DNA from 4 places in the Acinetobacter sp. C26M genome. Region 3 is predicted to be linked to each of the others. Evidence: predicted binding sites of a transcription regulator. Region 3 holds the regulator's gene; each other region holds the start of a gene.

Region 1 (2,213 bases), 1.6 Mb from region 3:
TAGAAGTCATAACCTGGTGGATGTAATAAGCTTAGTTTAAACGGATGTTTGCGAATATGCACGGTATCACCGACATTTAATGCAACACTATGTTGTCCATCGGCACTGACCATCGGTAAGACACGGTTTTCACGAATGGTGATTTTAACTTCACTGTGACCACCCACCACGATCGGTCGTGATGACAAAGTATGTGGATGCATTGGCACCAATGCTATGGCATCCATACTCGGATGTAAGATTGGTCCACCACCTGACAATGAATATGCAGTTGAACCCGTTGGGGTTGAAACAATTAAACCATCACTGTGCTGACGATAGACATATTGCCCATCAATATTCAGCTCGAAATCGATCATATGAACCGATTTCCCAGAGTGTAGTACCACATCATTCAATGCAATTGCATCATAAATCGTTTCACCATTGGTACGCACTTCCATTTCCAATAAGAAACGGCGATCAAGCTGAAATTGACCTTGTAGCACTTGATCCAGTTTAAATATCGCTTCCGCAGGTTTTATGTCTGTTAAAAAACCTAATCGACCACGGTTAATCCCAATCACAGGCGTATTATGTCGAACCAATGCACGTGCAGCATGTAATAATGAACCATCACCACCCACAACCACAACTAAATCAACCACTTCCCCAAGTAAATTTCGGCTGACTGTTTGCCCATAACTATAAGGCACCAGTTTGGCTGTTTCCTGATCAAAAACGGGATTTAAACCTAAAGTGATCAGATGATCATGAATTAAACATAACGTTTCTACTACAGAATACTTGTCTGGTCGTCCAATTAGACCAATATTTCGAAAGGATTTATGTGAAATTTGCACGAATAATTTAGCTCCGTCGCGATTACTGACTATCATATCATTAACAACCAATGTTGCGTTGATGATTGATTAAAAAGTATAAAAATGTCTATCCGTTGTTTTTTTATACATCTAATGTCAACGCATTCTTAAAGTTTTTATTGCATGTTGCTATTTATTCACAGTTTTATGATTGCAAAATGACAATAAGCTATCGCATCATTACCGACATTGTTTTGGTTTTAACGCAAATCTATGAAGTTTGAACGTGGTATTGGTTTTCTAGCACTCATTTTTTCAATGTTAGTGATAGGTGTCTTTGTTGCTTTTAGTATCTATCTGATCCGCTTAGATAATATTATTCGTGACAAATTTGAAGGTCAGCGTTGGGACATTCCTGCCAAGGTATTTGCTCGCCCGTTGGAAATCTATGCAAATGCACCGATTACCCAAGAGAATTTTACCCAAGAGCTAAAATTACTGGGCTATAAAAACACGGCGAATTACGATAAATCTGGCAGTTATGTGGTACAAGGCAACCAGATGTATGTGCATACCCGTGGTTTTGACTATGGCGATAGTAATGAACCTGAGCAAGTGCTGGAGCTTGCTTTTGCAGATGGTCAGGTGAGTGAAATCCGTTCTACTAAACCTTCCAATACAGGCGTTGCACGTTTAGAACCTTTATTGATTGGCGGTATTTACCCTCAACATAATGAAGACCGCGTTCTCATCAAATTAAATAAAGTACCAAAAACCCTGATTGAAGCCTTAATTTCAACAGAAGATCGTAATTTCTATCATCATCATGGTATTTCAATCCGTGGTACAGCACGTGCTTTGGTCAGTAATGCCACAGGTGGCCGCCGTCAAGGTGGTTCAACTTTAACGCAGCAATTAGTCAAGAACTTCTATCTTTCACCAGAGAAGACGCTGAAACGTAAAGTTAATGAAGCTTTGATGGCAGTATTAATTGAACTACATTACAGCAAAGATGAGATTCTTGAAGCGTATTTAAATGAAGTGAACTTAGGCCAAAATGGAAGCTATTCGATTAATGGCTATGGTCTAGCATCACAGTTTTATTTTGGTTTACCTTTACGTGAGCTGAATATTTCACAGCAAGCGTACTTGGTTGGTCTAGTTCAAGGCCCCTCTCTATATAACCCTTGGCGTAATCCAGAATCTGCCAAGAAACGCCGTGATGTTGTATTAAACAACATGAAAGTCATGGGCTATTTAACTGAAGCAGAATACCAAGATGAAATTGCACGCCCATTAAATGTGGTGAGTAAACCAACTTTAGGTCCTGCAAAGTTTCCAGATTTCCTAGATATCGTGCGTCGTCAACTCCGCACTGAATATCAAGAAAGTGACATTACCAATCAAGGT
Region 2 (2,213 bases), 1.9 Mb from region 3:
TGCAACACCAGAACAAGAATGTAAAAAGTTACAAGATGACTCTAACCTGATCTATGCATCTAAAGGATTCTGTTTCAAAGACGCTGATGCCAAAGCTAAGTTCGGAAATGAAAATTGCCACACAACTAAGCCGAAGTTCTCTGACAAAGAGCAGCAACGTCTTGATGAAATTAAAGCTCGCCAAAAAGAGCTAAACTGCAAATAAGCTGTTCTATATAGTGCTTTAAACGCTCTAGCTCACTCTCTAAATTCAGAGAGTGAATTTCAATTTTTTATTTTAAATGCGCCCTTTAAAGGATGAATCATGGCATACGATGACCAAAATATTTTTGCACGCATCCTTCGTGGTGAATTACCTGCAATCAAAATCTATGAAGATGATCAAGTTCTCGCGTTCATGGATATCATGCCCCAAGCAGATGGTCATGCTTTAGTGATTCCAAAAACTCCTGCTGTTACTTTATTGGACTTACCTGCTGATGCTGCAGCGTATACCATTCAGGTCGTGCAAAAGATTGCTAAAGCAATGGAAACAGCATTGGAAGCCAAAGGCATTGTTTTGATGCAATTATCTGGCGCAGCTGCTGGACAAACTGTACCTCATGTACACTTTCATTTGATTCCAAGTTCAGTGCATGAGCTTGGTCGCCATGCAGCAAAAATGGGTGATCAAGAAAAAATTACTGCGCTTGCTGAAAAGATCAAAGCTGCGCTCTAGTTTTTGATTTTTAAAAAGACGGAGTTTTACTCCGTCTTTTTTTGCTTTCTAATTAAATGAAAAATAATAAGAAATATAATTATTACCAAATATGAATCGTCATCAAACTGTCATTTTTCTTTCACTTCTCTGTCACAAAGTTTACCGATACTGCATACAAGTCAGTGAGCTATGTAACTTTATGTACATAAGCAAGCTCATAACAGTAACTAAGGCATCAGCCATTTACAAAAAGTGTTTTGGAGAAATCTCAATGAAAAAATTGCTTCTTGCTGCTACTGTAGCAACTTTAGCCATGAATGCAGCGCAAGCAGCACCAACATTGTATGGTAAGCTCAATGTGACTTTAGACCAAATTGATAAAAATGGCTTTAAAGACGAAAGCGTAACAAAAGTAAACTCAAACGCTTCTCGTATCGGGGTAAAAGGCGAAGAAAAATTGACTGATAACCTTTCAGCAGTTTACTTGATTGAATGGCAATTTAATGCGGATGGTGATGGTGATCAATCATTCAGCAACCGTAACCGTTATGTAGGTATTAAATCTGAAGGTATCGGTACTTTAAAAGTAGGTCAGTTTGATTCTTACTTTAAAAATGCAGCAGGAAACAACCAAGATATTTTTAACGATCACAATGAGCTAGATATGACAGCTGTATTAGCTGGTGAAGATCGCTTAAAGAACGTGATCGGTTTTGAAACTGATAAGAAACTGTTAGGTGGCTTAGCATTTAACATCATGTTCCAACAAGGTGAAGAATCTTCAGCTGCTGACAGTGCTGCTAAAGGTAAAAAAGGCAGCCGCGATGGTTTCGGTGATGGTGTATCAACCTCTATCACATATGAAAATAAGAACATCGGTTTAGCTGCAGCTGTTGCAGGTAACTTTGGTGTAGCATCTAAATATAGCGCTTATAGCTTATCTGATATTTATACAGATGCAATTCGTGTAACAGGCTCTTTAGACTTAACTCCTGCAGGTGTTGATGGCTTAGTGTTTGGTGCATTATGGCAAACTGCTCAACCAACTGATGATACTGTCACTACAAGTGCTGGCACTCCTGCAGTTGTGACTTCATATAAAGGTTTACAAGAAGATGCATATGGCGTAACAGCTGCATATACGATTCCATCAACACCAATCAAGTTAAAAGCAGAATATATCTCTGCAACAACTGAGTCTGATGGTCGTAAAGATCGTAAACAAGATCTTTATGGTGTAGGTGCTGACTATCAAATCAACAAACAAACGCGTTTCTACGGTGTTGTAGGTCAACAAAAACGTGATTGGTTAGTAAAAGATGATAAGAAAACTACAATCGGTTTAGGTATGGAATACAACTTCTAATTTGAAGTTCAAGTCATACAAAAAATAAAAGGGCATTTTGCCCTTTTATTTTTTGCTGTTATTTTTACTTCTTTAAGAAACCACTCACCAAATTCAACACTTGCTGAATATCTTGATTGGCTTCTTGAGGATTGGTGCTATTCCCTT
Region 3 (2,213 bases):
CCACTGAGTACGGTAAGCGGTGTACGTAATTCATGTGAAATATTATCGACAAAGTCTTTACGCATTTGCTCAAGGTTATGTACTCGCGTGGTGTCATAAGCAACCAATAGACGGCTTTCGCCACCGAAGCGGGTCAGTTTGACTTGTACGTAACGTTCTTCATCCATCTGTGCTTGCAGACGGATACCATCAGGAGATTGCTCACTGTGGTTAAAATATTCAATAAAACTGGGTTGACGCAAAATGGACAATAAATTGCGACCACGATCCAAGGGACTAATCCCTAACAGTTTTTCAGCAGCAGGATTCCACCATTCGATTTGATGTTGATCATCAATTAAGACCACGGCTTCGGCCAATGCCACCAAAGAAGATTGCGCACGATCAATCAAACCCACCATTTCAGCTTGAACAATACGTTCTTGACGCTGCGCACGATAGACATTGAACAGTAATGCGCCCCAGATCCCGTTCAGATTTGGAGGGACGTCATAAGGGCGATTGGAAATCCATTCATTGACCAGATAAAGCGAGCGGAGCTGTAGCATGAAAAACAGCACAAAGGCGACAAAAATACAGCTCCAGAAGTATCCCACCCCGAATCCGACTAAGCTCGCAATCAATAAGAAAAAAAGTAACAGTCTTAAATCTTGTTTTGCAAAGGTCCATAAACTGCTGTAGCGAAAACGTTGGTGTTCACGTGCCAGTTCAGGGACGGGATAAGGTTCATACATAAAGGATTTTTAACCTACTGCTAAATCTGCTCGTGTCGAGAAGCGATAACCTGTGCCACGAACGGTTTGGACAAAACGGTCGACACCAAAAGGCTCTAACACTTTGCGTAAACGACGAATATGCACATCAATGGTACGGTCTTCGATATAGACATTACCACCCCAGACTTGATCTAGGAGTTGAGCACGCGTATAGGCACGCTCTGGGTGCGTCATAAAGAAGGCCAATAAACGATATTCGGTTGGACCCATCTCTAAAATACTGTTGCCAAAACTCACGCGCTGACTGACAGGATCAAGTAATAAGCCATTGGCATCAATCACTTTCTCACCGCTCAATGCATTGGCACGACGTAACACTGCTTTGATACGAGAGACCAGTTCACGGGTTGAAAATGGCTTGGTCATGTAATCATCTGCACCGGCATCCAGACCTTGAACTTTATGGTCTTCTTCGCCACGTGCAGTCAGCATGATCACAGGAATCTCTGCCAAGTTCTCATCACGTTTGAGGCGGCGGCATAAATCTACGCCACTTACACCACCTGGTAGCATCCAATCCAGCAAAATAAGCGCAGGACGCTGATCAACGATAATCTGATGCGCTTGTTTGGCATCCTCTGCTTGTAAACATTGGAAGCCTGCCATATCTAAAGAGGTATGGATCATTTCGCGGATCGGTAGCTCATCATCGACAATTAAAATATAGTCATCTTTCACAGCGCAATACCCTTAAAATCTGTAACGGTTTAACCGTTTTGTTGTTATGACAGGCTTATTACAAAGATTAATTATGACAATATCATTGCAAAAGAATTAATAAAGTCGAATTTAGCAATAAATTGTGACAAGCATGGGGCAGAGTCGTGACGGATTGATGACAATTTGCTTAGCAATAAAGCAAATAAATTCATTTGTTTAACTAAAGTGTAGTTTAACAGCTTTGTTTGTCACAAAACTGTAAAACGATTTTAATTTTTTTGCGAGGTTGTTTCGATAAAAGACAAAAAGACAGCACAGCAGGCTGACAAAACATCTTCCAACGGCTGTTTGAAGCCTTCTGAGACCCAGCGAATAATAATATGGGTGACATAACCATTTAAGCCCGTTGCCATGAGCGAAACTTCTTCAGCACTTTGTGGTGCATTTGGCATGGTGATCATCACAAATCCTTGAATAATACGATCGAACTGGGTCAAAGTCTCTTGAATGGTGGCTTGATTATGTAGATCTTGAACCAGCATTGCATCAATATAAATAATTCGTGCCATACGAGGATCATCTTTAATGGCATTCAGTAATGCAGAGAGGCCAGCGTTCACCATATTCTTCGGTTCTGGCGCAGCCATCAGAACAGCTTGGGTTAAACAGGTTTGCATTTTTTCAATCATTTTTAAGAACACGGTTTGAAACAGTTCTTCGCTTTTCTTAAAAGATTCATAAAAATAGCGTTCAGTCAGCTTGGCTTCATTACAGACA
Region 4 (2,213 bases), 1.2 Mb from region 3:
GGCTACTACGATATTCTTTAACAACTTTAGCTTGGTCTTTATCCATTTCTGGTAAAGCTTCCGCTTTATCTAAACGTTTGAACGTCGTGGTACTTAAATACATGTCGTTGCGGATTTCGCTAACAGCAGCTTCAGGAATCGCCTTAAGATCGCCATAGCCAGCAACACGTGTACCCAAGTGCTCAGTCATACTTGCTAGCGCAGGCACAACTTCAGCCGTTTGTTCTTTAGTTTGGATATATTTCGTTAATACTTCACGCGCCTTTTCATCAGTCAACTCGTTCTGATTGACATTTAAAACCGTCGCCGTTTTTGCAGAGAGCTGTTCAAAAGACTGTAAATGCTGTGCATCCAGGTTTTTATTCAATGAATAAGCCAATGGAACCAAGCCGATTAAGATCAACATGATCAGGCCCATGCCTTTTTGACCATCGTTTGAACCGTGCGCAAAACTTACACCCGTACAGGTAAAAATTAAGATTGCACGAATCAGTGGTGGTGGTGGCTTATTGCCTTCTGGTGGCTGAAACAGCTCCATTTGGCGTTTAAATACTTTCTTCACCAATAAGAAGAGAATCGCTGCAAATGCAAAACCAATCAATGGAGAGAATAGTAAAGCCTTACCTACTTTAATCACCTGATCCATATCGATACCACTACTGGTCGCACCAGCTGAAGCATTCAAGATATGGTTCATAATGCCCACACCCAAAATCGAACCGATTAAGGTATGTGAACTTGATGCAGGAATCCCCAAAAACCACGTTCCTAAATTCCATAGGATTGCCGCGATTAATAGTGCAAAAACCATCGCAAAGCCAGCACCACTGCCGACATTCATGATCATTTCTACTGGGAGCAATGCAATAATACCGTACGCTACTGCGCCACTCGCCACCATAACCCCAAGGAAGTTACAGAAACCAGCCCACATCACTGCTGCTGGAGCAGGCAATGCATTGGTATAAATAACCGTCGCTACAGCGTTCGCCGTATCGTGAAAACCATTTACAAATTCAAAGCCTAAAGCAATGAAAAGTGCCGTCGATAAAAGAATAACTGAATATAAACTTAAAGGCGGTACATGTGCCAAGTCAGCACTAAGCTGAAAACCGATATAAATCAGTGTTGCAACAATAATTGTCAAAAACACCGGCATAAAGAATTTCGGTGTTGGTACATGTACATTCGTCGATTTTGCCTGAGAGCTGGCAAGCGGTGAATCCGAAACAGGAGGAAGATTAGAATTCATGTAGACGGTTAGAGGATAATAAAATCCCCTGTATTGTTTAATTAAATTATGACAATTATATGACAAAGGACTGTCACATAAAGCCAAAATTTCATGTTTTCATCACATTTTTTTGTATTTCTCAGTAATAAATCCACCTTATTTTTTATTTTAATTAATAAAAAACAATGCATTATAAAACCAAAAACAGCGCTAGAACTGTTTGTCTGATTTTGCAACAAACGCTACGAAATATGACATTAAACTGTCACATTTCGAACTGGATGTTTTCTTTTTAAGCATTATTCAATTCAATTGTGACAACTTGATGAACATTTTATGACATTTTCTAAATGACCCGATGAATCACTGTTCTGAGTTGCTGAAAATACGCGCTTTGACGTAGCTTCTGTTACAATGCCCCTGCTTTTTATCTTGATCATCGACTGGGGTTTCTGAATGTCCACGCTTACCACCCTACAATCACTTCTTACCCAACGCATCCTGATTATTGATGGTGCAATGGGAACCATGATTCAACGCCATAAATTAGAAGAAGAAGATTACCGTGGTGAACGTTTTGCAGACTGGGCATCAGACCTAAAAGGTAATAACGACTTATTGGTTTTAACCCAACCGCAGATTATTCAGGGCATCCATGAAGCCTACTTAGATGCAGGTGCAGACATTATTGAAACCAACAGCTTTAACGGCACCCGTGTTTCAATGTCTGACTACCACATGGAAGACCTTGTTCCAGAGATCAACCGCGAAGCAGCACGCTTAGCCAAAGCAGCATGTGAAAAATACTCAACTCCAGAGAAACCACGTTTTGTGGCAGGTGTCCTTGGCCCAACCTCACGTACTTGTTCGATTTCCCCGAATGTGAACGACCCTGCATTCCGTAATATTACTTTTGATGAACTCAAAGAAAATTATATTGAAGCTGCCCATGCCTTGATTGAAGGTGGTGCAGACATTC

The links. The regulator PhoB, encoded in region 3, activates phosphate uptake and scavenging genes when phosphate is short. The targets are predictions, from matches to a motif close to TGTCATNAANCTGTCATAA.
Region 1: a site for PhoB is predicted at 1,009-1,027, ahead of NDN11_RS07755 (NAD(+) kinase). Genes of this name have one in related genera too.
Region 2: a site for PhoB is predicted at 816-834, ahead of NDN11_RS09590 (porin). Genes of this name have one in related genera too.
Region 4: a site for PhoB is predicted at 1,487-1,505, ahead of NDN11_RS05790 (inorganic phosphate transporter). Genes of this name have one in related genera too.

Annotation. Positions count from the first base shown of each region.
Region 1 covers NZ_CP098478.1:1,725,880-1,728,092, reverse strand. Annotated here, with positions in the region: gene NDN11_RS07755 (NAD(+) kinase) at 1-842, opposite strand, end outside; gene mrcB (penicillin-binding protein 1B) at 1,077-2,213, shown strand, end outside.
Region 2 covers NZ_CP098478.1:2,102,329-2,104,541, forward strand. Annotated here, with positions in the region: gene NDN11_RS09580 (YARHG domain-containing protein) at 1-205, shown strand, start outside; gene NDN11_RS09585 (HIT family protein) at 305-718, shown strand; gene NDN11_RS09590 (porin) at 972-2,066, shown strand; gene NDN11_RS09595 (YidB family protein) at 2,131-2,213, opposite strand, start outside.
Region 3 covers NZ_CP098478.1:105,743-107,955, forward strand. Annotated here, with positions in the region: gene phoR (phosphate regulon sensor histidine kinase PhoR) at 1-734, opposite strand, end outside; gene phoB (phosphate regulon transcriptional regulator PhoB) at 744-1,454, opposite strand; gene NDN11_RS00510 (TetR/AcrR family transcriptional regulator) at 1,706-2,213, opposite strand, start outside.
Region 4 covers NZ_CP098478.1:1,293,089-1,295,301, reverse strand. Annotated here, with positions in the region: gene NDN11_RS05790 (inorganic phosphate transporter) at 1-1,252, opposite strand, end outside; gene metH (methionine synthase) at 1,691-2,213, shown strand, end outside.